3 regions of the Roseomonas sp. SRI_022 genome follow, and region 2 is predicted to be linked to each of the others. Evidence: predicted binding sites of a transcription regulator. Region 2 holds the regulator's gene; each other region holds the start of a gene.
The links. The regulator HrcA, encoded in region 2, represses chaperone genes, less so after heat shock. The targets are predictions, from matches to a motif close to GTTNGCACTCNCNNNNNGNGAGTGCNAAC.
Positions count from the first base shown of each region.

Region 1: the regulator HrcA is predicted to act here: its motif matches at 3,935-3,963, upstream of groES (co-chaperone GroES).
Region 3: the regulator HrcA is predicted to act here: its motif matches at 6,097-6,125, upstream of groES (co-chaperone GroES).

Region 1 is NZ_JBYCZL010000039.1:28,122-37,590, forward strand. It holds gene AC2YHJ_RS25615 (exopolysaccharide biosynthesis protein) at 1-451, shown strand, start outside; gene AC2YHJ_RS25620 (Ntn hydrolase family protein) at 515-1,327, shown strand; gene AC2YHJ_RS25625 (hypothetical protein) at 1,578-1,706, opposite strand; gene groL (chaperonin GroEL) at 1,750-3,396, opposite strand; gene groES (co-chaperone GroES) at 3,552-3,866, opposite strand; gene AC2YHJ_RS25640 (cold-shock protein) at 4,376-4,582, shown strand; gene AC2YHJ_RS25645 (glycosyltransferase) at 5,025-7,310, shown strand; gene AC2YHJ_RS25650 (glycoside hydrolase family 130 protein) at 7,307-8,602, shown strand; gene AC2YHJ_RS25655 (class I mannose-6-phosphate isomerase) at 8,609-9,469, opposite strand, start outside.
Region 2 is NZ_JBYCZL010000023.1:75,690-85,158, reverse strand. It holds gene AC2YHJ_RS20705 (ABC transporter substrate-binding protein) at 1-398, opposite strand, end outside; gene AC2YHJ_RS20700 (LOG family protein) at 512-1,414, shown strand; gene rdgB (RdgB/HAM1 family non-canonical purine NTP pyrophosphatase) at 1,515-2,138, opposite strand; gene rph (ribonuclease PH) at 2,227-2,943, opposite strand; gene hrcA (heat-inducible transcriptional repressor HrcA) at 3,123-4,202, shown strand; gene AC2YHJ_RS20680 (GntP family permease) at 4,407-5,861, opposite strand; gene AC2YHJ_RS20675 (patatin-like phospholipase family protein) at 5,866-6,930, opposite strand; gene AC2YHJ_RS20670 (tripartite tricarboxylate transporter substrate binding protein) at 7,033-7,989, opposite strand; gene AC2YHJ_RS20665 (ABC-F family ATP-binding cassette domain-containing protein) at 8,364-9,469, shown strand, end outside.
Region 3 is NZ_JBYCZL010000004.1:7,586-17,054, reverse strand. It holds gene AC2YHJ_RS04765 (PAS-domain containing protein) at 1-248, opposite strand, end outside; gene AC2YHJ_RS04760 (COX15/CtaA family protein) at 245-1,333, opposite strand; gene AC2YHJ_RS04755 (glycosyltransferase family 2 protein) at 1,462-2,247, shown strand; gene AC2YHJ_RS04750 (TVP38/TMEM64 family protein) at 2,244-2,939, shown strand; gene ubiM (5-demethoxyubiquinol-8 5-hydroxylase UbiM) at 2,998-4,299, shown strand; gene AC2YHJ_RS04740 (2-hydroxyacid dehydrogenase) at 4,523-5,545, opposite strand; gene AC2YHJ_RS04735 (usg protein) at 5,624-5,905, opposite strand; gene groES (co-chaperone GroES) at 6,201-6,515, shown strand; gene groL (chaperonin GroEL) at 6,565-8,208, shown strand; gene AC2YHJ_RS04720 (Bug family tripartite tricarboxylate transporter substrate binding protein) at 8,321-9,298, shown strand.

The DNA.
Region 1 (9,469 bases), on a different contig from region 2:
TCTTCTTCCGGGTGTGTCGGCCGTGGCCGGCATACTGCTGATGGTCCCGGCGATGCAGATGATTCTGGCCCGCGGCAGACCGATGTTTCCCAACCGCGTTGGCGAACAGCACTTCGAGGCACACAGGCTTGCGAAGATGGTGCGTCGCGCGGTGCCTGTCATACGGTGGCTGGAGCGGTTCGTCCGCCCGCGATGGTATACGCCGTTCGAGGCGACGAAGCGAGTGGTCGGCGGCATCGTGCTGCTGCTGGGCGCCTGCCTTCTTGCCCCGGTGCCGCTGAGCAATGTCCTGCCCGCCCTGGTTATCACGCTGATCGCCTTCGCGTATCTGGAGGAGGACGGCGTGCTGCTCTGCGCCGCGCTGCTGGCCGCACTCTCCATCCTCGCGGCGACTGGCATCGTCATATGGGAAACGGCAAGTGCCACGGGCTGGGTGCCCGGCCTTCTCTGAGCGGGAGGCTGCGCGCGGCGAGGGACCGCAGTTGAAGGCAACACCGCAGGAAGGGGTCTCGTTGTGACAGTCATTGTCTCGGTGAAGATCAACGACGGCATCGTCATGGCCGCCGATAGCGCGGGTTCCATGGAGAGCGGACAGATCTACGCACACGCGCACAAGATCGCCAATCTATGCGAAGGCCTGTCCATAGGGGCCATGTCCACTGGATCGGGTGGCATCGGGAACGAGTCTGTCGAAACGCTCCTCAAGGACCTGCGGCGGCGCTTTGCCGGTCTCAGCGCGGACCACGGGGATTGGCGGCTCGATCCCGAAACCTATACGGTTGAACAGGTCGCAGACCGCTTGCGCAGCTTTCTCTTCGAGGAGAAGGCCGCGGTCTGTGCGGATCCGACGAACATCCAGCTGCGCGTCTGCGGCTACTCCGCCGGTCGCCCCCTGGCCGAGATCTGGGAAGTCAACCTGACGCAGCAGGCTTGCCCACCGCCGAGGCGCGTCATGGACGAGAACGGCTTTGGCGTGCTGTGGGACGGACAGTACGAAGCCTTGAATCGGCTCATCCTGGGTATCGGCTTCAACATCGACGCCGTCCTGATACGCCATGGCATGGCGCCGCAGCAGGCAGCCGACCTTCAAAAGAGACTGGTCAAGGATCTGTATGCGACGCTCGCCGTCCCGGCGATGCCGATCCAGGACGCGATCGACCTCGCGCGGTTCCTGGTCGAGACGACGATCGGCTTTGTCCGCTTCGCCGTCTTCCTGCCGAAATCCGTTGGCGGAGCGGTCGAGATTGCGACCATCACGAAGCATGAGGGCTTCCGCTGGGTGCAGCGGAAGAGCTTCCACCTGCCCGATGAGCCGCGGGAACGCTGACGACGCTTCAGGGACCTTGAGGTGCCGGTGCGGTTGCCATCAGCGGCCGTATATCCCTCGCGGAGCCGATCGACGACGCTGAGCGGCCTGGGGCGCGGCACCTTCGCCGCCTGGCGCCGTTTCCAGATCTCATTGAGCCGGATCTCGCCGCCGGCCGGGCGCTCAGGCGTCAGCCGCCGGCTGAAGATCTCCGCCGATCCGGGATGCCGTCCGATCAGGGCAATGCCGGCTTGCGGCAGCAGTTCCGCGATCAGCCGCAGCATGGCGTCGGCCACGCCGGGTCGAGCGCATCCGTCGCATCACCGAGCACAACCCAGCGCGGACGCAACAGCGTGATCCGCGCGAAGGACAGCAGCTGGATGTCCGCCGCGGTCAGCACGCGCGACCGGGGCGGGCCCCTTCGACCCGCCCCGAGACGACGCTCAGAAGTCCATCCCGCCCATGCCGCCCATGCCACCGCCAGGCGGGCCGCCGGCCGTGGGGTTGCGATCGGGCCGTTCGGCCACCATCGCTTCGGTCGTAATCAACAGTGACGCGATCGACGCGGCCCCTTGCAGGGCCGAGCGCACGACCTTGGTTGGGTCGATGATGCCCGCGGCCACCAAGTCCTTGTACTCGCTTAACTGTGCATCGTAGCCGTATTCGTAGGTGTCGGTGCGCAGCACTTCACCCGCAACCACGGCGCCGTCCTGGCCGGCATTCGTGGCGATCTGGCGAAGAGGCGACTGGATCGCGCGGCGCACGATCTCGATGCCGGTCTGCTCATCCGGATTTGACCCCTTGAGGCCCGCGAGCTTCACCGAGGCGCGCACGAGCGCGACGCCGCCGCCCGGGACGATGCCTTCCTCGACCGCGGCGCGGGTCGCATGCAGCGCGTCATCGACGCGGTCCTTGCGTTCCTTCACCTCGACCTCGGTCGAGCCACCGACGCGGATGATGGCAACGCCGCCGGCCAGCTTCGCCAGGCGCTCCTGCAGCTTCTCCCGGTCGTAGTCGGAGGTGGTCTCCTCGACCTGCGCCTTGATCTGGGCGATGCGGCCGTGGATCGCGTCCTTCTCGCCGGCACCGTCGATGATCGTGGTGTTGTCCTTCTCGATCCGCACGGTCCTGGCGCGCCCGAGCATCTCCAGCGTCACGCTTTCGAGCTTGATGCCGAGGTCCTCGCTGATCACCTGGCCGCTGGTCAGGATCGCGATGTCTTCCAACATCGCCTTGCGGCGATCACCAAAGCCCGGCGCCTTCACCGCCGCGACCTTCAGGCCGCCACGCAGCTTGTTCACCACTAGCGTGGCGAGCGCCTCGCCCTCGACATCCTCGGCGATGATCAGCAGCGGACGCGTCGATTGCGCCACGGCCTCGAGCAGTGGCAGCATGACCTGGAGACCGGACAGTTTCTTCTCGAAGATGAGGATGTAGGGGTTCTCGAGCTCGGCGATCATCTTCTCCGCATTCGTGATGAAATACGGGGAGACGTAGCCGCGATCGAACTGCATGCCCTCGACGATGTCGAGCTCGGTCTCGACGCTCTTGGCTTCCTCGACCGTGATCACGCCTTCCTTGCCGACCTTGTCCATCGCCTTGGCGATCATCTCGCCGATCTCCGCGTCGCCATTGGCGGAGAGCGAGCCGACCTGGGCGACCTCGGCCGAGGTGGAAATCTTCCGGCTGTTCGTCTCGAGGTCGGCGACAACGAGGGCGACGGCCTTGTCGATGCCGCGCTTGAGATCCATCGGGTTCATGCCGGCGGCCACGGCCTTGGCACCTTCACGGACGATGGATTGCGCCAGCACGGTCGCGGTGGTGGTGCCGTCGCCGGCGGTGTCGCTGGTGCGTGACGCCACCTCGCGCACGAGTTGCGCACCCATGTTCTCGAACTTGTCGGAGAGTTCGATCTCCTTGGCGACGGTCACGCCATCCTTGGTGATGCGCGGGGCGCCGTAGCTCTTGTCCAGCAGCACGTTGCGGCCCTTCGGGCCCAGCGTCACCTTCACGGCGTCGGCCAGGATATCCACGCCACGGATCATACGCTCGCGCGCCGAAGCGCCGAACTTCACGTCCTTAGCAGCCATTGTCTTCTACCTTTGCAAATCGGTTGTAAGCGGCCGTAGCGAAGCGGCGCCTTTGAGCCGTTTGCGTTCGACTGCGCTCACGCAACCCGCTCCAACCCCTTGTTTGAGCGAGCATCTTCACGCGCCTGACTGATTCCAGTCAGGCGCGATCTGCTCTAGGCGGCCTTCTTCGCGGCGGACACGCCTTCGAGAATACCCATGATGTCGCTCTCCTTCATGATCAGGAGTTCCTCGCCATCGAGCTTCACCTCGGTGCCGGACCACTTGCCGAACAGGATGCGGTCGCCGGCCTTCACGTCGAGCGGACGGATCTCGCCCTGTTCGTTGATGGCGCCGGCACCGACGGAGACGACTTCGCCTTCCTGCGGCTTTTCCTTGGCGGTGTCGGGGATGATGATGCCGCCGGCAGTCTTTTCTTCCGCGGTGACGCGGCGAACGAGAACACGGTCGTGCAGGGGACGGAAATTCATGCGGCCCTCTCCTTGAGCTTCTTGTGGATTGCCCCGCTGCGGTGACGCCGGCGCTGCCTTGGCAGCCGCTTGGCACTCTCACGGGCAGAGTGCTAATCAACTGGGCCTTCCCGACGCGAATGTCCATGATTCATTCGGAGCGCTCCTCGCCTGCGCGCTGGGACACGTTCTTCGATCCGGCGCAACTCTTGCTCAGCCATTCGTGTCACCGACAAGTCAGCATCGCTGAGTGTGCATCGGCAACGCGATCGCGCTGTGGTCGAAGCGAGCTAGCGGCCACGCCGAGAGCCTTCTCGTCTGAGCCAACGACAGTGCATCTCCCCCGACCGTCGCGCCGAGGGTTGTAGAGCATGGCTGGCCTCACCACTTGCTCAATTGTCACGATCGTCCGGTCCGGCCTGCCCCCTCCGCTCTCAGTCGAGCTCTGAGTTCGGTGCACGTTTCCCTACGAAGCTTGATCCGCTACGCGTTCTTGCGCGCCGGCAACGCGTTCAGAAGGATGCGCCGCAATGACTGTCGGCACTGTGAAATGGTTCAACGCGACGAAGGGATACGGGTTCAGCCAACCCGAAGACGGCTCGAAGGACGTGTTCCTACACGCTGCCGATGTTGAACGGGCAGGAATGGCAAGCCCCAAGGAAAGGCAGAAGCTCCAGTACGAGATTCAGCAGGGACAGCAAGGGAAGGTTTCCGCAGGCAATCTCAAGCTGACGTAGGGCGCACTGAATGCTGTTCTCCCACTGGTTGACGCCGAGGGATACACACGGACGAACGCCTTGCTTCGCCCAACTGGGCTTACCGCGTCAGCAAGCTTCGAAGTGCCGCCGTGCCGATCCGGGAGCGATGTGCAGGCTTGCCCTGATTTCAGCGGGCGCCAGCGGATAGAGATGTTGCGCCTTTGGCTCTCGTAAGCTTCGACTGACGCGCAGCTCCGAACGGTTCGCCCAACACTCGACCCGCAGCACGGGATGGAGGCTGCGCACGCCAGGCCTCCGATGTGATGCCCGAGGCGATTGTGCCGCCCCATGGGAACAGACCTCGCGCTCACGGGGACCATCACCATCCGCCAGGTGAATCATCAGCAGGAGCCGTGTCACGATGAGTCCTTCAGCCCCGCCGCTCCATCGCATTGCGTTCCTCGGCAATCATCCCCCACGTATGTGTGGCCTCGCCACCTTCACGGGAGACCTGCGTACTGCCGTCGCCAGTGCGGTACCCCGCGCCGAATGCTTCGTCATGGCGATGACGGAGACGGGTGCCAGTCACGCCTATCCGCCGGAGGTCTGGCTGCAGATCCCGGAGAACGACACGCGCGCCTATGGTCGCGCGGCCGAATTCCTTGGCGAGGTGAATGCCGACGTCCTCTGCGTCCAGCATGAGTACGGCATCTTCGGCGATCGCGACGGGGAACGGGTGCTGACCCTGCTCAAAGCTGCGACGATGCCGGTGGTCGCGACCCTGCACACCGTGCTGGACCGCCCCACGCGAGGCCAGTACCGCGTGATGGAGGAGGTGATCCGCCACGCCGATCGGCTCGTGGTGATGACCGAACGGTCACAGCGCATCCTGAGCAGCGTCCACGACGTCTCGGCCAACCGCATCACGGTGATCCCGCATGGCATTCCGGAGATTCCGGCTGAGAACCCGCCCGCCGGCCACAAGGCTGAGTTCAATGCCATTGGCCGGACGGTGCTGCTGACCTTCGGTCTGCTGTCACCCGGCAAGGGCATCGAACAGGCCATCCGCGCCATGCCCGCGATCGTCGCGCGCCGGCCGGATGCACTCTACCTCGTCGTCGGTGCCACCCATCCGAACATCCTGCGGCGCGCAGGCGAAGCGCATCGCGACTCCCTCAAGGCTCTCGCGGCGCAGCTTGGCGTCAGTGACCATGTGCGCTTCCTCGACCACTTCGTCGACTTGCCAACGCTGACGCGCGCCATCGCCGCGGCGGATATCTACCTCACGCCCTACCTGAATGAGGCGCAGAGCGTCTCGGGCACGCTCGCCTACAGCTTCGGTATGGGCAAGGCGGTGGTCTCGACGCCCTACTGGCATGCCGCGGAACTGCTGGCGGAGGGGCGCGGCGTGCTGGTGCCCTTCGCCGATCCGCCGGCCATCGCCGCCGCGGTGGTGGGGCTGCTCGCCGATCCTGACAGGCTGCAGGCGATGCGCGAAACGGCCTATGCGCTCGGACACGACATGCGGTGGTCGCGCATCGGCGAGCGTTACCGCGACGTGTTTGACCAGGTGCGACTGGAAGCGTCGCGTCGTGCCAAGCCGCGACAGCTCGCGGCGATGGCCAAGGCGGGTGGTGCCGGTGTCGTGGCACCGCTGCGCCGGGGCTTTGCGCCGCAGGGCGGTGTTGTCCCACCGGTGAGCCTTGCGCATCTCGCGCAGCTGCTGGACCCGACCGGCCTCGCGCAGCACGCGACGTTGGCGGTCGTCGACCGGGCGCATGGCTATTGTGTCGACGACAATGCCCGCGGGTTGATTCTTGCCACCCAGTTGACCGCCGGCCGCACGGCGCCGCCGCCTGCGGGCTATCTGTTCAGCATCACCGCAGCCTTCGTGCAGCACGCCTGGGATGCCGGCACTGGGCGGTTCCGCAACTTCATGGCCTATGACCGACGCTGGCTAGAAGCCGTAGGTTCCGACGACAGCCACGGCCGTGCGGTCTGGGCGATCGGCACTGTCGCGGCGAGAGCCGCCGACGCGTCGCATCGCGCCTGGGCCTATGGCCTGCTTGAACGGGCCGGGCCGCCGGTGCTAGCGCTGACCTCCCAGCGCGCCTGGGCCTTTGCCCTGCTGGGCATTCTCGAAGCCCTCGCGGCACGGCCGGAGGATCTGCGCCTTTCGCGGCTGCGGACGACCCTTGCGGAACGACTCTACGATCATCTGCGCGGCAATCGACGCCCGGGCTGGACCTGGTTCGAGGAGATCGTTTCCTATGACAACGCCCGCCTGCCACAGGCACTGATCGCCGCCGGCCATCAGGCTGGCCGGCTTGAATGGGTCACGCTCGGCATCGAGGCGCTCGAGTGGCTCTGTCAGGCCCAAACTGCCGACGGCGAGCACTTCCGCCCGATTGGCTCCGAGGGCTTCTGGCGTCGAGGTGACGAACGCGCGGTGTATGACCAACAGCCGCTTGAGGCTGCGGCCACCATCGGTGCATGCCTCGAGGCCTGGCGCGTGACCGGCGATGGCATCTGGCTCGCCGAGGCCCAGCGCGCCTTTACCTGGTTTCTCGGCGACAACGACCTTGGGCAGCCCCTTTACGATGAGAGCACCGGCGGGTGTTGCGACGGATTGCTGTGTGACCGCGTGAACGGAAACCAGGGTGCGGAATCGACGCTCGCCTTTCTGATGGCGTCGACCGAGCTTCGTGCTGCACTGGCGGCCGCGTCACCTAGCCTTGCTGACGGCTTCGTGCAGGTGGCAGAGTGACCAACGGCGATGCCGACCTGGTCAGGCTGCCGATCCTGATCGAACCCGACCCTGCCCGGGTCATCCTGCGTCCGTTTCTCTCTGCCCTTGATCCGCGGGATCTGCACCGGTCGGACCTGCTGCGCGCGACGCGCCTGATCGACCGGATCCTGGCGATGAACGTGGCGGCGGTTGAAGCGGAGCTCGCAACGACGCTGCGCGATTTCGGCGCGCGTCATGCCGACATTGCGATCACCTTCGCCGAACGGTACGCGCAGATTCGCGATCTGCTGGGCCTTGAAGACGACCCGGTTGAGGCAAGACGATTGCTGATCGGCGCCTTCTTCAGCAACGAGTACAGCTTCCAGTCCATCGCGCTGTTCAATCCGTCCATCGTCTCGCATCCAGACCAGACGGGGCTTGAGGCGGGCGAGCTGCGCTTTGTGATGAGTCTCCGTGCCACCGGCGAGGGCCACATCAGCTCGGTCTGCTTTTGCTCCGGTGTTGTCACAGGGGCAGGCGCGATCCGCCTTGATCCCCCTGGCCGTTTCGCCACGACGCCACGCCGCAGCACCGCGGCACGGCTGGCGGATGCGTATGACGTGACCTTTCCGCCCAGCACGGAACTTGGCGAGCGCGTGATCTTTCCGATCACGCAGCAGCAGCGCAACGGCATCGAGGATGCGCGCCTCGTCCGTTTCGTCGAAGACAATGGCCGCGCCACCTACTTCGCCACCTATACGGCCTATTCCGGGCGGGAGATCGCGCCCGAAATGCTGCGGACCGACGACTTCCGCCGCTTCTCCTTCATACCGCTGCGTGGGGATGCGGTCAGCAACAAGGGCATGGCGCTGTTCCCGCGTCGCATTGGCGGGCGCTATGCGATGCTGGCGCGGTCGGACGGCGAGACACTGCAGATCGTCCGATCCGACGATCTGCATGTCTGGAACGACGCGACGGAGATCCTCGCCGCTGCGCAACCTTGGGAATTCGTGCAGATCGGCAATTGCGGCAGCCCGATCGAACTGCCGGAAGGCTGGCTTGTCATCACCCATGGCGTGGGCCCGATGCGGCGCTACTGCATCGGCGCGGCGCTGCTGGACCTGAACGATCCAAGCCGGATGATAGCGCGGCTACGCGAGCCGATGCTGACGGCGATCAAGGGTGAGCGGGACGGCTATGTGCCGAACGTCGTCTATTCCTGCGGTTCGATGGTTCATGCCGGGCAGCTAATCCTGCCCTATGCGGCGTCGGATACCGCCACACGCTTCGCCGTGATGCCCGTGGCGGCGCTGCTCCACGCGATGGGCTGAGCAGGCTCAGCCCATCGCGAGGCACGGGCTCGGACCGGGCCCGGGATGCAGCAGGGCGACGGCCGTACCGGTGATCCATACCGCGTCGCCTGAGGCAGGGACGAACGCAGCCGTACCCCGCGGCAGCGCGCGACCGTCCAAGGTGACGCCGTCCGCAAGCGCCACCAGGATATGTTCGTGGCCGCCATCCGGCACAAGCGTGACACCGCCTGCCACGGCAAGCCGCTCCAGCACGAAGCGTGGGCCAACCGTCAGCGTCTGCCGTACCGCATTCGTCGCCGCGCCGATGACAACGCGGGACCTGCCGAGATCGGCGACCGACAAGGCGTCATCGATCTGTAGTGGGCGCGCCCGGCCATAGTCGTAGAGCCGGTACGTGACATCGATTGGATCCTGCACCTCGAGCAGCACCAGGCCGGCGCCAATCGCGTGCACCGTACCGGCGGGTATCAGGAGAGTATCGCCGACGCGAACCGCATGCTGGTGCATCAGCGAGAGTACCGTGCCATCGGCCGAGGCCGCGCGAAGCACGCTGGCGGTGACTGGTTCCTCGAAGCCGATCCAAACCTGGGCATCGGATGTTGCTTCCAGTATGTGCCAGGCCTCGTCCTTGCCGGAAGCGAACCTGCCCGACGCATGGGCTGCCGTGTCCGTCGGATGCACCTGCACCGACAGCGACGCCGACGTGAAGAGAAGCTTGGCAAGCAAAACGGGTCCGGTGCGGTCGGCATGGCAACGTGTGAGATTGTCGCCGAGCGTCCCGCCTGTCTCGATCTCGCAGTTGATGTCGCTCAGCCATGCTTCACCGATGGCCGGGCCGCTGGCCGTAGGGGCCGCTTCAATCCAGAGACCGAGGTCGCGACGGCC
Region 2 (9,469 bases):
ATCGCCGTGGACAGGGCGATGATCTGCTGGCCGAGCCCGTCGCGCACCGCCCAGCGGCGGAGGGAGGCGATGACGTCCTCGCTGGTGACGGGAGCGCCGTCGTGGAAATTCAGGCCCTCACGCAAGGTGAAGGTCCAGGTGCGGCCATCCTCGCTGGTGGTGAAGCGCTCGGCCATCTGCGGCCGGACGGCGAGCCGGGAATCCAGCGCGAACAGCGTGTCGTAGACCATGTAGCCATGGTTGCGCGCCATGTATTCGGGGCTGATGAAGGGGTCGATCGAGCGCAGGTCGCCGAACAGCTTCACGCGCAGTGCATTCGGATCGCCGCGATTCTGCGCCTGCGCGGCGGGCATGGCGAACAACAGCGCGGCGCCAAGCGCCGCAGCAAAACGCTTCATGGATGCATCCTTCCGATGGCCGTTCCGCGGTGCGCCGGCCTTGGGGTTAGGATGAAGCACCGGCCGACTGCGCGACAAGACGGATTCGGCCCACACTGGAAACGAGTGGAAGCATGCCCGACAATGGCGCCCAGAAGCGATCCCGGTCCTATCTGCTGGCGATCGAGGACCAGGAATTCCTGTTGCGCGACGAGTTGCGCCCCTTCCGCTTCGGGATGGAATACGCGAAGGCCGAATATGCGCTGCGCGACTGGGGTGTGCGTTCGACCGTCGTGGTGTTCGGTTCCGCCCGCATCCCGAGCCCCGAGCAGGCCAAGGCGCTGGCCGCCGCGGCGAAGTCACCGGCCGAAAAGCGCGCGGCGAAGCGCGCCGCCGAACGTTCCCGAATGTATGAGGATGCGCGGGCCTTCGCGCGCATCGTGTCCCTGCGCGGCGGTGCGCTGGCGGTCACCGGCGCGCCGCGGGACAACGTGATCGCGACCGGCGGCGGGCCCGGCATCATGGAGGCCGCGAACCGCGGCGCGGCCGAAGCGGGCGCGCCGTCGATCGGCTTCAACATCACCTTGCCGCATGAACAGGACCCCAATGCCTGGTCCACGCCGGCGCTGACCTTCCGCTTCCACTACTTCGCGATGCGCAAGATGCACCTGGCGATGCGGGCCAATGCGCTGGCGGTCTTCCCCGGCGGCTTCGGCACCTTCGACGAGTTGTTCGAACTGCTGACGCTGGTGCAGACCGGCAAGGCGACGCCGCGCCCGATCGTGCTGTTCGACCGGTCCTTCTGGGAGAAGGCGGTGAACCTGCCGATGCTGGTCGAATACGGCATGATCGACGAGAAGGACCTGACCCTGTTCGACATCGTGGACACGCCAGAGGAAGCCTGGGCGAGCCTGGTGCGGCGCGGGTTGGAAGCACACGCCCTGCCGGCGGCCCCGCCGGAACCGCTGACGCCGCCACCGCGCCGCCGCAAGCCGGATGCGGAGCGGATGGCGCCGCCGCCAGGCAAGCGGCGCTAGAGCCGTTCCCGTTCGCCCCGGCTCACGGTAACAACTCTAGCCTTTTGTTTTCGCGAGCATCTTCACCCGATCACGTGATTCCACCGGATCGGGATCTGCTCTAGCGATCCACTTCGGGCAGGCAGGCTGTCGAGAGCAGCCTGAAGGCGATGGCGCGGTGGCTGATGCGGTGCTTCTCCGCGGGCGCCATCTCACCGAAGGTTTCCTCGCGCCGGTCGGGGAGGAACATCGGGTCGTAGCCGAAGCCGTGCGAGCCGCGCGGCGGCCAGACCCAATGGCCCATGGCGCGGCCCTCGAAACCTTCGACATGTCCGTCGGGCCAGGCGAGGACCAGGGCGCAGGAGAACCAGGCGGTGCGGTCCTCGAAGTCCTGAGCGGCTTCCATCACCTTGCGCATGGCGTCGGCGTAATCGCGCGATCCGTCGGCCTGCATCGCCCAGTCGGCGGTGCGCACGCCCGGCGCGCCCGCCAGCGCGGCGACCGAGAAGCCGGAATCGTCGGCGAGCGCCGGCAGTTTCGCGGCGTTCGCCGCTGCGCGCGCCTTGATCGTGGCGTTGCCGAGGAAGCTCTCCTCCGTCTCCTCCGGCTCGGGCAGTCCGAGTTCGCCGGCCGAGACGGTCTCGATGCCATGTGGCGCGAGCAGCGCCGCGACTTCCTTCAGTTTCCCCTTGTTATGGGTGGCGATGACGATGCGTTCGCCGCGTACCAGCCGCCGATGCGTCATGACGCCACCCCTTCGCGATGAGTCTCCAACAGACAGAAAAAGGAGGGGGATCGGGGGAGTTCTCTCCTCCGACCTTCCTTCGCCTCCGTCACAACCCCACCGTCTCCCGCTGCATCGCGAACAGCTCCGCCGTCCCGCTGCGCGCCAGCCCGAGCAGCGCCAGCAGCTCGGCGTCGGAGAACGGCGCGCCTTCCGCGGTGCCCTGCACCTCGACGATCCCGCCCGATCCGGTCAGCACGAAATTCGCGTCCGCATCGGCCTTGCTGTCCTCGGCATAGTCGAGGTCGAGCACCGGCGTCCCCTGCCACACGCCGCAGGACACGGCGGCGACCTGGTCCTTCAGCGGGTTCTTCGTGAGGATGTTCATCTTCCGGCAGTGCTCGAAGGCGAGATGCAGCGCGACCCAGGCGCCGGTGATCGAGGCGCAGCGCGTGCCGCCATCCGCCGTCAGCACGTCGCAATCGATCAGCACCGACATCTCGCCCATCGCCTTCATGTCGGTGACGGCGCGCAGTGACCGGCCGATCAGGCGCTGGATCTCCTGCGTGCGGCCCGACTGCTTGCCGCGCGCGGCCTCACGGTCGCCGCGGGTGTGGGTGGCGCGGGGCAGCATGCCGTATTCGGCGGTGACCCAGCCCTGGCCCTGGCCGCGCAGGAAGGGCGGCACCTTGCCTTCGACGGAGGCGGTGCAGAGCACCTCGGTCTGGCCCATGCGGATCAGGCAGGACCCTTCCGCATGGCGGGCGAAGCCGGGCTGGAAGCTGACGGTGCGAAGGGCGGAAGCGTCGCGGCCGGAGGGGCGCATGGGGCGGGGTTCCCGGAAAACGTGGTCTGGGGCGGCTTCTACAATGGGCCGGCCGGTCATGCACCCCGCCCCTGGTGCGCCAGGGCGACAGGCGCCCCATATGTCGGCTCGCGAGCGGATTCATGCGTCCTGGCCGTTGACCCAGGGCAAGGCAAGTCCATAGGCTCGCATGTGGATCGATGAAAATGGGACCGAACGGAATTCCGCAGCCGGCGCCGACGGGGGCCAGCCTGGCGGGCCTCGACAGCCGCAGTGCGATGATCCTGCGTGAGCTGGTCGAGACCTATGTCGAGACGGGCGAGCCGGTCGGCTCGCGCACCCTGTCGCGGCGCCTGCCGCTTGGCCTGTCGCCGGCCACCATCCGCAATGCCATGGCGGACCTCGAGGATGCGGGGCTGCTCTATGCGCCGCACACCTCGGCCGGGCGGCTGCCGACCGAACGGGGCTTGCGGCTGTTCGTCGATGGGCTGCTGGAATTCGGCGCGCTGGGGGAGGAGGAGCGCGGCGCGATCGCCGCGCGGTGCGCCGCCTCCGGCCGGTCGTTGCAGGAGACGCTCGGCGAGGCGGGGCAGATGCTGAGCGGCCTCGCTGGCGCGGCGGGGCTGGTGGTGGCGCCGACCACGGAAGGCATGGTGCGGCACATCGAATTCGTCGCGCTCGGGCCGGGGCGCGCGCTGGTGGTGCTGGTGCATGAAGACGGCCAGGTCGAGAACCGCGTCATCGAAGTGCCGGCGGGGCTGCCGCTGTCCGCATTGCAGCAGGCGTCGAACTACCTGAATGCGCGGCTCGCGGGCCGCACGCTGGAGGAAGCGCGCGGCATCATCGCGAGCGAGGTGGCGGATAACCGCACCGCGCTCGATGCGCTGACGCAGCAGGTGATCGAGGCGGGGCTTGGCACCTGGACCGGCGGGCAGGGCGGGTCGCTGATCATCCGCGGCCAGGCGCGGCTGTTGGAGACGATCGACCAGGCAGCGCGCGTGTCCGAGATCAAGCGCCTGTTCGAGCGGCTGGAGCAGCAGGAGACGATGCTGCGGCTGCTGGACCTCGCGCAGCGAGGCGAGGGCGTGCAGATCTTCATCGGTGCCGAGAGCGGGCTGTTCGACAGCGCCGGTCTGTCGATGGTGGTGGCGCCATTCCGCAACGGGGCCGAGAAGATCGTCGGCGCGATTGGGGTGATCGGGCCGACGCGGATCAACTACGGCCGGGTGATCCCGGTGGTGGACTATACGGCGCGTGTGATCGGGCGGTTGCTGGGGTAGCGGCGCCTCGGAGAGGGCTTTGCCCCTCTCCGGACCTCTCCCCACCAAAGGCTTAAGGCCTTTGGAAACCTCGACTTGGCGCCGCGCCCATCGGTCGTTGCTAATGACTGCCGGACCGCCGCGCCCAGCACCAGGTGCCGGCATTCCAAATGCCACTGGCATTTGGCGGGGTGGCTTGGAGGGGCAGCGCCCCTCCAATCGTCGTCAGAACGACCCCAACAAACTCCCCAGCACGATCACCGCCACCAGCGCCAGCAGCGCGCTGACGATCGTCGTCATCACGATGTCGAGGTAGCTGTCCTTGTGCGTCGAACCGCACACCGCGAACAGCGTCACCACCGCGCCGTTGTGCGGTAGCGCGTCCAGCGTGCCGGCGCTGATCACCGCGACGCGGTGCATCAGCCCCGGATCGAGCCCGATCTGCGCCGCCAGCGCCATGTAGGTCGGCCCGAGCGCGTCCAGCGCGATGGTCAAGCCGCCGCTTGCCGAGCCGGTCAGCGCCGCGAGGATCGTGACTGCCGAGGCCAGCGAGACCAGCGGCCCGCCGCCGATGCCGAGCACCCAGTCGCGCACCACCTCGAAGGCCGGCATCGCCGCGACCACGGCGCCGAAGCCAACCAGGCTGGCGACGGAGAAGATCGGGAGCACGGAGGCGTTGGCGCCGGCATCCATCGTCGCGCGCAGGGATGGCAGGCGCCAGCCGCTGATCGCCAGCAGCACGACGATGGCGACGAACAATGCCACCGCGACCGACCAGACGCCCGCCACGGCCGACAGGGTGGTCCCGCCCCAGCGCGGTTCGGCCAGGAAGGCAGCGTCCATGCGCGGTAGCACCAGCATCGACATCAGCAGGTTCACCGCGACCACCACGATCAGCGGCAGGGCGGCAAGGACGACAGGCAGTTCCTTCGGCGCCGCCTCGCTGCGACGCATTTCCGCCGGGTCGAATTCGCGCGCCACGGAGGCACGTTCGCGGATCACCGGATCGTCGGCTGCTGCGTCCACCGGCGGCGCCGCGTCGTCACCGAAGCCTTCGCCGGCGGCGCGTGCTCGCGCCTCGGCACGCTGCATCCACCAAAGCCCGAAGCCCAGCATGATGGCGGAGGCGATGATGCCGAGCCCGGGTGCCGCGAAGGGCGTGGTGCCGAAGAAGGGCATCGGGATGGCGTTCGGGATCGCCGGTGTGCCCGGCATGGCGGACATGGTGAATGTGAAGGCGCCGACCGCGATGGCACCGGGCATCAGGCGGCGTGGAATCCCGGCCTCCCGGAACAGCGCGGCGGCCATGGGGGCAAGGACGAAGATCGCGACGAACAGGCTGACACCGCCATAGGTCACCGCCGCACCCGCCAGCGCGACCGACAGGATGGCGCGGCGCGGCCCCAGTGCCTGCGTCATCCAGCGCGCGATGGCGCCGACCGCGCCGGTATCCTCCATCAGCTTGCCGAACAGCGCGCCCAGCAGGAACAGCGGGAAGAACTGCGCGACAAAGCGCGCAGCACTTCCCATGAAGGTCTGCGTCCAATGCGCGAGCAGCGGCTCCCCTGCGAAGGCCGCCGCGATCAGCGCCGCGACGGGGGCCAGCAGCAGCACCGACCAGCCGCGATAGGCGAGCCAGACGAGGAGCGCGAGGCCGACGAGGATTCCGATCAGGCCCATCGGCTCAATCCGTCTTCAGCAGATATTCGATCGGCAGGGTGGAACGCTGGCCGAGCGCGGCGCCGTGCTCGGTCATGAAGGCCTCCGCCGCGCGGCGGCCTTCGTCGCGCAGCATGGTCAGGAATTCCCACTCGGCGTTGAGCTTGGAGGAGGCGCCGAGGCGCAGCAGCACATCCGATTGCACCAGGTGCACGCGCATCTTCGCCCAATGCGCGGTCTTCTCATTGCCGGGGTCCGCCACCTCGCGCAGCAACGCCATCATCTGCAACTCCTTGAGCAGGACGGCGTTGAAGGCGACCTCGTTCAGCCGGTTGAGGATGTCGCGCGCGGCCTTGGGGATGCCGGGCCGTTCCACCGGATTGATGCCGACGATGATGGTGTCGTCGGAGACGCATTCATTGATCAGCGGCGTCATGGTCGGGTTGCCGGAATACCCGCCATCCCAATAGGCCTGCCCGTCGATCTCCACCGCCTGGAACATGAAGGGCAGGCAGGCCGAGGCGAGCAGCGCCGCCACGCTGACATCGGCATTTCGGAACACCCGCGGCCGGCCGGTATGCACATTGGTCGCGGTGATGAACAGCTTGATCGGTGCGGCGGCGAGCGCATCGAAATCCACCGTGTCGGCCAACACCGATTCCAGCGGGTTGGGCAGGCCGAGATCGAGGTCGTAGGGCGAGAACATCCGCGTCGCGATGTCCATCGCGAGATAGGCCGGCGAATTGTCGAGCGACCAGCGCCCCAGCAGCACGTCGAGCGGGCCGCGCCGCAGCGGGCTGAAGGCCGCCGCCTGGGACACCCGCTTCCAGAAGCCTTCGAGCGCGGCCCGCGCGCCATCCGCTCCGCCCTGCATATGGCCATGGGCCATGACAGCAGCGTTCATCGCGCCGGCCGAGGTACCCGAGACGGCCTCGATCTTCAGCCCGTCTTCCTCGAGCAGGCGGTCGAGCACGCCCCAGGTGAAGGCGCCGTGGCTGCCGCCGCCCTGCAGGGCCAGGTCGATCAGGAGCGGCTCGCGCGTCGCGGTGCGGCGGCCCGCCCTCGGTTGGGGCGATCTTGTCGTGGACACGGGCGGCTCCGGTGACGTTTGTGCGCTGCACAATATCGCGGCCGGACCGGATTGGCACCTGTTCCGTTCAGGGCCGCTGTGCCAGCCGTCCCAAAGGCCGCGTCACGCCGGCGGGCGGCGCACGGTGGCGCGCAGCGCGTCCAGCACGCTGTCCATCGCCGCCTGGAAGCCTGGCCCGTCCAGATAGCCATCCATCGCCCCGGTGCGGTCGAGGAAGGTCTTCCAGGCCGGTTCCTGCATGCCGCGGTGGAAGCGGTCATGCAGGGAGGTCGCGATGTCGTCCGGCAGGCCGGCCGGGGCGGCAAGGCCCTTCATGTTCTCCGCCACCACGTTCCAGCCGAGCTCCTTCAGCGTCGGCACGTCCGGATAGGCCGGGATGCGTTCCGCCGAGGCGACAGCCAGCGGCTTCACTTCCCCGGCCTGGGCGAGGCCGGCCATTTCCTCCGGCGCCAGCACGGCGAGTTCCACCGTGCCGGCCAGCAGCGCCTGCAAGGACGGCGCGCCGCCGGTGTAGGGAATGTGCAGCAGCTCGATCCCCGCGGCCTGGGACAGCAGCACGAAGACCGCATGGTAGATCGACCCGATGCCCGAGGAGGCATGCGGGATGGTCCCCGGCGCGCGCTTCGCCGCTTCCACCACCGAGGGCAGGTCGCCATAGCGCCCGCCGCGCTTGGCGACGATCAGCATGGGCTGGCGCGTGAGGCGGATAATCGCGCGGAAGGACCGCTTGGGGTCGTAGGGCACGTCGCGGAAGGCGGGCAGGGAGGTGCTCTCGCTGCCGCCATTGACCAGCAGGTTCAGCCCGTCCGCCGCCGTGGTGGTCATCTGCTGCGCGGCGATCGCGCCACCCGCGCCGGGGCGGTTGATGACGACGAGCGGCGTCGGGAAGAAGCGGGCCGAGGCCTCGGCCGCCGCGCGGGCCGCGAGATCCGCCCCGCCGCCGGGCGGAAAGCCGACGATGAGCTGGACCGGGCGCGACGGCTCCCACGCCGCGCGGGCCAGGCGCGGGGCGGCGAGCATCGCGCCGGTCGCGGCGATGAGGGTGCGGCGTGTGGCCATGACGTTGTCTCCCGGACGATTTGCGGCAGAGCCTAGGCGGGGAGGAAAGCGGGGGGAAGGCGGTGGAACCGGCGGGGGCTTTGCCCCATTCGTGCGGCACAATGCGTCGCGTCCCCACCGGAGGCCAGGGCGGCTTGCGCGCAACGCGGCCGCGCCGCTAGGTTCCGGGGTTCAGCCATGGGCACCAGATACGAGGGCCGCGTGACCTTCTTCCGGCACTATCGCCAGCGTGGCCCTGTCTCGGCCCTGCAGATGCGTTTGCAGGGCTGATCAGGGCACGGACCCAAACGTCCTTCTTCCCGGTCGGCTCATACCCGGAACACCCGTTCCGCGTCCGCACCCTGCGTGCGGCCGGGACCGAGGAAGACAACACCGTGTCCCTGATCTCCGTTCAATCGCTCGGCATTACGCTGGGCGTCCCCCTGTTCTCCGGCCTCGACGTCACCGTCCAGGCGGGGGACCGCATCGGCCTCGTCGCGGCCAATGGGCGGGGCAAATCCACCCTGCTGCGCTGCCTCGCCGGCCTCGCGGACCCGACCGAGGGCACCTGCAGGTACGCGCGCAACGCCCGCGTCACGCTGATGCTGCAGGATCCCGGCCCTGACCTGCTCGCCCGGCCGGTCCGCGATGTCGTGCTGGAGGAACTGCCGGCCGACAGCCGCGAATGGGAGGCCTGGCGCGCCGATGTCGTGCTCGAGGCGCTGGAGGTCCCGGCGCCGCTGTGGGACAGCCCGCTCGGCGAACTCAGCGGGGGCTGGCAGAGGATGGCGCTGCTCGCCCGCGCCTGGCTGACCGAACCCGACATCCTGCTGATGGATGAGCCGACCAATCATCTCGACCTGCAGCGCATCGGGCAGTTGCAGCGTTGGATGGCTGCGCTGCCGAAGGATACGGCGGTGATCATCGCAAGCCACGATCGGGCCTTCCTGGATGCGGTGACCAGCCGGACGCTGTTCCTGCGCGGGGAGGCCTCGGTGGATTTCGCACTGCCCTACTCGCCGGCCCGGGCCAGCCTGGATGAATGGGATGCCGCGACGGCGCGCCGGCATGAGACGGATCTGCGCCAGGCCGACCAGCTGCGGCGCCAGGCCGCCAAGCTGCACAATATCGGCGTCAATTCGGGCTCCGACCTGCTGACGGTGAAGACCCGGCAGTTGAAGGAACGGGCCGAGCGTATCGAATCCGCCGCGCGGCCGGCGCATCGCGAGCTATCGGCAGGCAAGATCCGGCTGGCGGAGAGCGGCACCGACGCCAAGGTCCTGCTGGCGATGAACGAGGTCCGGGTGGCGACGCCGGACGGGCAGCGCCTGTTCGCCACGGGAAAGCTGTGGGTCCATCCGGGCGACCGGGTGGTGCTGCTCGGACGGAATGGCGCCGGCAAGTCGCGCCTGCTCGATCTCGTCACGCGGGTGATGCAGGGCGCGACGTGCGAGGGCTTCCGCTGCAATCCCTCGGTCATCCCCGGCATCTGCGACCAGAC
Region 3 (9,469 bases), on a different contig from region 2:
CTGGTGCGGTCCTGATGCAGGGCCTGCGCGGCAAGCAGGGCCGGATCGCCGGGGCCGAGCATGCCGCGGAAGGCCAGCAGGCGCAGCATGTCGCGCAGCGGCGTGCCCGGCGGGAAGCGTGCCGGGGCCGCCCCGGCTTCCCCCCACAGCGCGGCATTGGCGAGGACGAGCCGATCCGCCCCATCGACCACCATGATGGCGTGGGGCAGGGCCTCGATGGCCCGGAGAGCGGCGTCCCCGGGGGTCACTCGGGTCCGGCCGGCGGCGCCGGGCGGCGCAGCGCATGGATGGCGAGCAGCGCCCCGGTCAGCACCAGCACCGCGACGGCCTGGTGCAGCGTGCCGAGCCAGGGCGGCACGACGGCGAGCAGCGTGGCGATGCCGAGCGCGTATTGCAGCGCCACCGCAATGGCGAGGCCCATCACCGCCCCGCGCACCCGCCCGCGCGGCAGGGCCCGGATGGCAACGAACGCCGCCCATGCCGCCACGGCCAGCGTCAGGGTCGCGAGCAGCCGGTGGTTGAACTGCACCGCCGGAATATTGGCGGTGAGGTTCTTCCAGCCCGGCTCCAGCACCCAATAGCCCTGCGGCACGAGGCGGCCCTCCATCAAGGGGAATGTATTGTAATCGAAGCCCGCACGGATACCCGCAACGAAGCCGCCCGCCAGCATCGCTAGCACTGCGAGCCCGGCCGCCGCATGCACCAGCGGGCGCAGCTTGGTCGGCACGGGTGCCGTATCCGGCCGCGGCCGCAGCAGCGTCATCGCCGTCCAGAGCAGCACGCCGAACAGAAGGAAGGCGAGGCCGAGATGGATCACGAGGCGATAGGGCGAGACGGCGGTGCGGTCAGCCTCGAAGCCCGAAGCGACCATGAACCAGCCGACCGCGCCCTGCATCCCGCCGAGGGCGAGCAGGAGCAGCAGCCGCGGCTTGTATCCGGCCGGGATGCGACCACGCAGCCAGAACCACGCGAGCCCGGCCACATAGGCGATGCCGATCAGCCTGCCCCAGAAGCGGTGGATCCATTCCAGCCAGAAGATTTGCTTGAACCCCTCCAGCCCGAAGCCCTGGTTGACGAGCTGATACTGCGGGATGGTGCGGTACAGATCGTAAAGACGGTTCCACTCGGCTTCCGACAGCGGCGGCAGCATGCCGGTGATCGGCGCCCATTCCATGATCGACAGGCCGGACCCGGTCAGCCGCGTCGCACCACCGATCGCGACCATGACCCAGACCAGTGCGGCGACGAACAGGAGCCATCGCGCGACGGCTCGGCGGTCGGCGGCGGCATCCTCGGCGGTGGGCGCGGCGGCGCCGCGTGAATCGAAAGGCATGGCGGCGATATAGGCCAGTGGCGGGCGGGCTGCACCCTGGGGTGACAGCCGCTGCGCGACAGTGGTTGCTTGCCGCTCCGCGGCGGGGGCTGCTTGCCGGGGCGGGGCGGGGCTGCTACCGCCCGCCCATGGTTCCCGAGCCCAGCGCCGCATCCGGGCCCGCCGCGGCGGGCGGGGAGGCCGCGCCACCCGTCCTGTCGGTCGTCATCCCTGTCCGCAACGAGGCGCCGAACATCGCGCCCCTGGTGGCGGAGATCGAGGCCGCGCTGCCCGCCGTGCCGCATGAGATCGTCTATGTCGATGACGGTTCGACCGACGACACGCCGGCGGCGCTGCGCGCGGCGCGCGAAGCTGGTGCGCCGGTCCGCGCCATCCGCCACAAGGCATCCTGCGGCCAGTCGGCGGCGATCGTTACCGGCGTGAAGGCGGCGCGCGGGCGCTGGATCGCGACACTGGACGGGGATGGGCAGAACGACCCCGCCGACATCCCGCGGCTGCTCGCCCGCGCCGAAGCCGAGGCCGCAGCCGGCCGCCGCACGCTGATCGCGGGGCACCGGGTGAACCGCAAGGACAGCGGGGTGAAGCGCTACACCAGCCGCATCGCCAATGGCGTGCGATCCCGCCTGCTGCGGGATGCGACGCCCGACACGGGCTGCGGGCTGAAGGTGTTCCCGCGCGACCTGTTCCTCGAGCTGCCGCATTTCGATCACATGCACCGCTACCTGCCGGCGCTGGCGCTGCGCCAGGGCGGCGCCGTGGTCAGCGAACCGGTGAATCACCGCCCGCGCGTGCGCGGCGCGTCGAACTACGGCACGCTCGACCGGCTGCTGGTCGGCATCTTCGACCTGATCGGCATGGCCTGGCTGCAGCGGCGCGGCAGGCGGCCGGTTATCGAGACCGATCCAGCCCCATGACCGCGCCGGCGGCGTCCGGGCGGCGCCGCGCGGCGCTGCTGAAACTGGCGATCCTCGCCATCGGGCTGGTGGCGGCGGGACTGCTGTTGCGCGAGATCGGCCTCGCGCCGGGCACCGCCTGGGTGGATCGCTGGGTATTGGGGCAGGGGCTGCTCGGGGACCTGGTGTTCGTGGCGATCGGCGCGGCGGCGACGGCCGCGGGCGCGCCGCGCCAGGGCGTCGCATTCCTCGGCGGCTATGCGCTCGGCGTCGTCCAGGGCACGGCGCTGTCGCTCGCCGCCCAGGTGGTGGGTTGCGCGATCTCCTATCTCTGGGCACGGGCAGTCGGGCGGGGCTGGGCGGAACGGCGGCTTGCCGGGCGCTTCGGGCACCGGTTGCGGCCGCTGCGAGACGTGCTGGCGGGCAGCCCTTTCGGCGCGACGTTGGCGCTCCGCCTGCTGCCGGTGGGCAACAACCTGGCGCTGAACTTGCTGGCCGGCATGGCGGGGATCAGCCTGCTGCCCTTCCTGGCCGCGTCGGCCATAGGCTACCTGCCGCAGACGGTGGTCTTCGCCCTGCTGGGCAAGGGCATCCGGGTGGATGGCGCCTGGCAATTGGGGCTCGGGGTCGCGCTGTTCGTGGTCTCGGCGCTGATCGGGCTTATGCTGCTGCGCCGGCACCAGGCGGGCCGCGCATTGGAAGACGACGCCTGAGGCGCCAATTCTGCGCAGGATCAAGGACGGCGCGGGTCGTCCGGAGGAAGCAGACCGCATGGATACGGATGTCGCCATCATCGGGGCCGGACCGGCGGGCCTCGCCCTGGCCTGTGCGCTCGCCGGCAGCGGGCTGCGCATCACCCTGCTGGAACGCGCGCCGGAAGCGGCGATCGCGGACCCCGCTTTCGACGGGCGGGAGATCGCGCTGACCCATCGTTCGCAGGCGATCCTGCGCGACCTCGGCGCCTGGGACCGCATCCCGGCCGCCGAGACGGCGCCGCTGCGCGAAGCGAAGGTGATCAACGGCGCCAATCCGCTGGCGCTGCGCTTCGCGCCGGGGCGGGACGGCGAACCGCTCGGCCGGCTGGTGCCGAACCATCTGATCCGCCGCGCCCTGTTCGAGACCGTCGCGACCACTGAGGCGCGGCTGGTCACGGGCCGGCCCGTGACCGGCCTGTCCCTGGCGCCCGAGGGCGCGCAGGTGAGCCTCGATGGCGGGGAGGTGGTGGCCGCGCGGCTGGTCGTTGCCGCTGATTCCCGCTTCTCCGAGGCGCGGCGCCGGGCGGGGATCGGCGCGGCGATGCTCGATTTCGGGCGGACCATGATCGTCGCGCGCGTCGCCCACGACGTGCCGCATGGCGGCATCGCGACGGAATGGTTCGGCCATGGCCAGACCATTGCCATGCTGCCGCTGAACGGGGCGATGTCGTCCGTGGTGCTGACCCTGCCGCCTGCGGTCGCGGAGGCGGCGATGGCGATGTCGCCCGATGATTTCGGCGCCGAGGTGACGCGCCGGTATGAATCGCGGCTCGGGCCGATGACGCTGGCGGGGACGCGGCACGCTTATCCGCTGGTCGCGACCTACGCCCATCGTTTCGCCGCGCGTCGCTTCGCGCTGCTGGGGGATGCGGCGGTCGGGATGCACCCCGTTACCGCGCATGGCTTCAATTTTGGGCTGTCGGGGGCGGAGATCCTGGCGGGCGAGATCCGCCGCGCCACCGATCCCGGCGCGGAGGCGGGTCTGTCGCGCTACGCCGCGGCGCATCGGCGCGCGACGCTGCCGCTGTTCCTCGCGACCAATGCCGTGGCCAGGCTGTATTCGGATGACCGGGCGCCGGCACGCCTGGCGCGCGCGGCGCTGATCGGGGCCGGGGCGGTGCTGGCGCCGGTCCGCAAGGCGATCGTCGCCGGCCTGATGGACGCGCCGGGCCGTTCCTGGAAGCCATTGCACGGCGCGGGCAGGCAAAAGGGCGAAGAGGGGCGTCGCCCCTCTCCGGACCTCTCCCCACCAGGGGGCAGCGGCCCCCTTGACCGCTGGGTTTTTACGACCTTGGGTTGGGGCACTTTAGACTTTTAGGTTTTTATCGCTTTAGGCCTTTATCGAGCCGCGGGCCGCTTCCCTTTGGGTTCACATCGACGACAGGGCATGATTCGCCCAGTTGATGTTGTGAACATATAGCGAACATCGCCGCTTGTCCAGAAACCCGGCCCGCGCGGACCACGATCGAGGGCGGAATCGAGGTTTCCAAAGGCCTTAAGCCTTTGGCGGGGTGGTCCGGAGGGGCGGTGCCCCTCCGGCCTCACGCGGGCCGCGGCACCGTCGCCGCGACCGTCACCTCCGACGCCCCCAGCGCTTCCTTCGCCGCCACGCGGGTCGCGTTGCCGAGCGTCACCTCGGCGATGGCGCCCATCGCCTCGGCCGTGAAGAAGGCCTGGTGGCCGGTGACCAGCACGTTGGGGAAGGTCAGCAGCCGTGCGATCACGTCATCGGCCAGGATCTCGTTCGACAGGTCCTCGAAGAACAGGTCGGCTTCCTGTTCGTAGACATCCATGGCGAGGCCGCCGAGCTGGCCGGATTTCAGCGCATCGATCGCCGCCTCGGCATCGACCAGGCCGCCACGGCTGGTGTTGATGACGACGAGGCCCGGGCGGGCGATGGCGAGCGTCTCGGCGCGGACGACGTGGTGCGTTTCGGGGGTCAGCGGGCAGTGCAGCGTCACGATGTCCGCCTGGGCCGCGATCGCGCGCGGGTCGGCATAGGTCACGCCGATCGCCACCAGCGCGGGGTCGGGATGGACGTCATAGGCGAGCACCCGGCAGCCGAAGCCGGCCGCCAGGATGCGCGCGACGATGGCGCCGATCTTGCCTGTGCCGATCACGCCCACGGTCTTGCCGTGCAGGTCGAAGCCGAGCAGGCCCTCCAGCGCGAAATTGCCGTCCCGCGTGCGCTGGTAGGCACGGTGAATGCCGCGCACCAGGGACAGCATCAGCCCGATGGTGAACTCGGCGACCGCATGCGGCGAATAGGCCGGCACGCGCGCGACCTTGATGCCGAGGCGTTGCGCGGCGGCCAGGTCCACATTGTTGAAGCCGGCGCAGCGCAGCAGGATCAGCCTGGTCCCTCCGGCGGCCAGCGCCTCCAGCACCGGGGCGGAGGCGTCGTCATTGACGAAGATGCAGACCGCCTCGGCGCCCATGGCGAGCGGCGCGGTCAGCGGCGCGAGGCGGGGCTCGAGGAACAGGATCTCATGCGCCGCGGCCGCCGGCGCCGCCTCGAAGCTGCGGCGGTCATAGGGCTTGGTGCTGAACATGGCGATGCGCATGGGGCCTCCCCGCCTCGATACCTGCGCTACCGCGTTCTGCGGCGCGACGGGCGGGGCATAGTCGCGTGGCGCGGCGCCTCAGTGAAGGGTGAATACCCCGTTGGCGTAGCGCAGCTCCGCAGGGCGGGTCAGGGCGGAGGAGGCGACGCGCACCGAATGCAGCGGGCCTTCGATCTCGCGGCGCCAGAAGTCGAGGAAGCGGGTCAGCTCGGGGAAATCCGGCGCGTGGTCGATCTTCTGCCAGATATAAGCCTGCAGAACATGCGGGTGGTCGGGCAGGTGGTAGAGCAACTCGGCGGTCGTGATCCGCCAGTCGGGGATTCGGAGGATCGGTTCCAGTCCCTGCAGCACCTTGGTCATTCCTTTCCCTTGAGGGTGGTGTGACGTGCCATTCCTACCTGCAACGCCGTCGCGGCGCCGTGAGTTGCTTCACAGGATGACATGTGCAGCGCAGCAGGAGGCAAGAAAAATCTTGTATATTCAGATCATTAGCACTCGTGCGTGGCGAGTGCTGCCGAACGCTTGACGTCGCGCGACCCTCGGCTTAGATCGCTGGCACTCCTCTGGGGGGAGTGCTAACGGCCGGGGCGTTCTGCGACCGGCCAGGCTTCCCAGGGCGAGCCGTCATCAACCCGAGGCTCAGGAGAGGACATCCATGAACTTCCGTCCCCTGCACGACCGTGTTCTCGTTCGCCGCGTCACCGCGGAAGAAAAGACTGCCGGCGGCATCATCATCCCCGACACCGCCAAGGAAAAGCCGCAGGAAGGCGAAGTCGTCTCCGTCGGCGCGGGCACGATCAACGAGAAGGGCGAGATCCGCCCGCTCGACGTGAAGGCCGGCGACCGCATCCTGTTCGGCAAGTGGTCCGGCACCGAGGTGAAGCTGAATGGTGAGGAGCTCCTGATCATGAAGGAGTCCGACATCATGGGCATTCTCGAAGGCACCGCCGAGGCGAAGAAGGCCGCCTGAGGCGCCGCTTCGCACCGCATCCGACAACAGAATTCAGAGGTAGAAAGCAATGGCTGCTAAGGACGTGAAGTTCGGCGCTTCGGCGCGCGAACGTATGATCCGTGGCGTGGACATCCTCGCCGACGCCGTGAAGGTGACGCTGGGCCCGAAGGGCCGCAACGTCGTCATCGACAAGTCCTTCGGTGCCCCGCGCATCACGAAGGACGGCGTGACCGTCGCCAAGGAAATCGAGCTGGCCGACAAGTTCGAGAACATGGGCGCCCAGATGGTGCGCGAAGTGGCCTCGAAGACCAACGACCTGGCCGGTGACGGCACCACCACCGCGACCGTGCTGGCCCAGGCCATCGTGCGCGAAGGTGCCAAGGCCGTGGCCGCCGGCATGAACCCGATGGACCTGAAGCGCGGCATCGACAAGGCCGTGGTCGAGATCGTCAAGGAACTCGAGTCCAAGACGAAGAAGATCACGACCTCGGCCGAGGTGGCGCAGGTCGGCTCGATCTCCGCCAACGGCGAGACCGAGATCGGCGAGATGATCGCCAAGGCGATGGAGAAGGTTGGCAACGAGGGTGTCATCACCGTCGAGGAAGCCAAGTCGATCCAGACCGAGCTCGACGTCGTCGAGGGCATGCAGTTCGATCGCGGCTATGTCTCCCCGTATTTCATCACGAATGCGGAGAAGATGATCGCCGAGATGGAGAACCCCTACATCCTCATCTTCGAGAAGAAGCTGTCGCAGCTCCAGCCGATGCTGCCGCTTCTCGAGGCCGTGGTGCAGTCGGGCCGTCCGCTCGTGATCGTGGCCGAGGACGTCGAGGGCGAGGCGCTGGCCACCCTGGTCGTCAACAAGCTGCGTGGCGGCCTGAAGATCGCCGCCGTGAAGGCGCCGGGCTTCGGCGATCGCCGCAAGGCGATGCTGGAAGACATCGCCATCCTGACCGGCGGTGAAGTGATCTCCGAAGATCTGGGCATCAAGCTCGAGAGCGTGACCCTCGCCATGCTCGGCAAGGCGAAGCTCGTGAAGATCGAGAAGGAGAACACCACGATCGTCGACGGTGCCGGCGAGAAGACCGCCATCACCGGCCGCTGCGAGCAGATCAAGGCGCAGATCGAGGAGACCACCTCGGACTACGACCGCGAGAAGCTGCAGGAGCGTCTGGCGAAGCTGGCCGGTGGCGTTGCCGTCATCCGCGTCGGCGGCTCGACCGAGGTCGAGGTGAAGGAGCGCAAGGATCGCGTCGATGACGCGCTGCATGCGACCCGCGCCGCGGTCGAGGAAGGCATCGTCCCGGGCGGCGGCGTGGCTCTGCTGCGCGCCTCGGTGAAGCTGGCCGGCCTGAAGGCCGAGAACCCCGACCAGCAGGTCGGCATCGAGATCGTGCGCCGCGCGATCCAGTCGCCGATCCGCCAGATCGCGGAGAATGCCGGCAAGGACGGCGCCGTCGTCGCCGGTGAGGTGCTGCGCACCGACACCTACGAGTACGGCTATGATGCGCAGTCCGACGAGTACAAGAACCTCGTCGCGGCCGGCATCATCGACCCGACCAAGGTCGTGCGCACCGCCCTGCAGGACGCCGCTTCGGTGGCCTCCCTGCTGATCACCACCGAGGCGATGGTCGCCGAGCGTCCGGCGAAGCCGGCGGCTCCGGCCGGTGGCCCGGGCGACATGGGCGGCATGGGCGGGATGGACTTCTGATCCCGTCCGGTCCTTCGCCGGACCGGAACGAATTGGGGGCAGTCCTTTGGGACTGCCCCTTTTTCTTTGCGCCGTGCTATGGCGCGGAAAACCGCTTGCCAGGAACCGTCCCATGAAGCGCCGCAGCCTTCTTCTCGCACCGACCCTTTTCGCGCCGTCGCTGGCGCTCGCCCAGGGCGGCTGGCGGCCGAACCGCCCGGTGACGATGATCGTCCCCTATGCCGCGGGCGGGGGCACCGACATCGTCGGGCGCGAATTCGCGCAGATCCTCTCGCAGCAGCTCGGCCAGACGGTGGTGGTGGACAATCGCGGCGGCGCCGGCGGGTCGATCGGGACGCTGGCCGCGGTGCGCGCCCGCCCGGACGGCTACACCTTCCTCTATGCCGTTTCCTCGAACATCGTCATCAACCCGCATGTCTATCGCACGCCCGAGCGCGAGGACCCCGCGCGCGTGCTGGTGCCCGCGGGCATCGTCGCGAACTACCAGTACATCCTGGTGGGCAATCCGCGCTTCCCCGCGACCAACCTGCAGGAACTGATCGCGCTGGCGAAGGCGAACCCGGGCCATGTCACCTTCAGCCATTCGGGCAATGGCGGGAACAACCACCTGGCCGGCAAGCTGCTGGCGAAGATGGCTGGCATCGAGCTGAACGACGTCGCCTATCGCGGCACCGCGCCGGCGCTGATGGATGCGGTGAACGGCACGGTGCAGTTCAACATCTCCTCCCCGCCGCCGGCGATCCCGCTGGTGCGCGAAGGCCAGTTGCGTCCGATCGCGGTGACGGGCGCGCAGCGTTCGCCGACCTTCCCCGACGTGCCGACGGTCGCCGAGCAGGGCCTGCCCGGCTACAACGTCACCGGCTGGCACGGCGTGTTCTATCCGCCGGGCACGCCGGGCGAACCGGTTGCCGCACTGCGCGCGGCGGTCGCCGAGATCGCCGCGATGCCCGCCTTCCATGAGAAGCTCGGCCGCGACGGGCTGGAACCGTTGACCGCGCCGGTCAGTTCCGATGCCTTCGCCGCACAGGTGCGCGACGAGCATGCATTCTGGGGGCGGACCATTCCCGAGCTTGGCATCCGCGTCGAGTGACGCGGCCGCGAAGATGACGGACGGTTCAGCTTTGATTGACGCGGCGACCGCAATCTGCGCGTGATTCGGGGGCCAATCGTGTCTGGCCTCGCCTTGCCGTGCCTCCGGGAGCCCGGTCGCCCTCAAGCCGATATTGGGCGCGACTGGACAATTCGGCGGCGAGCACCGCCG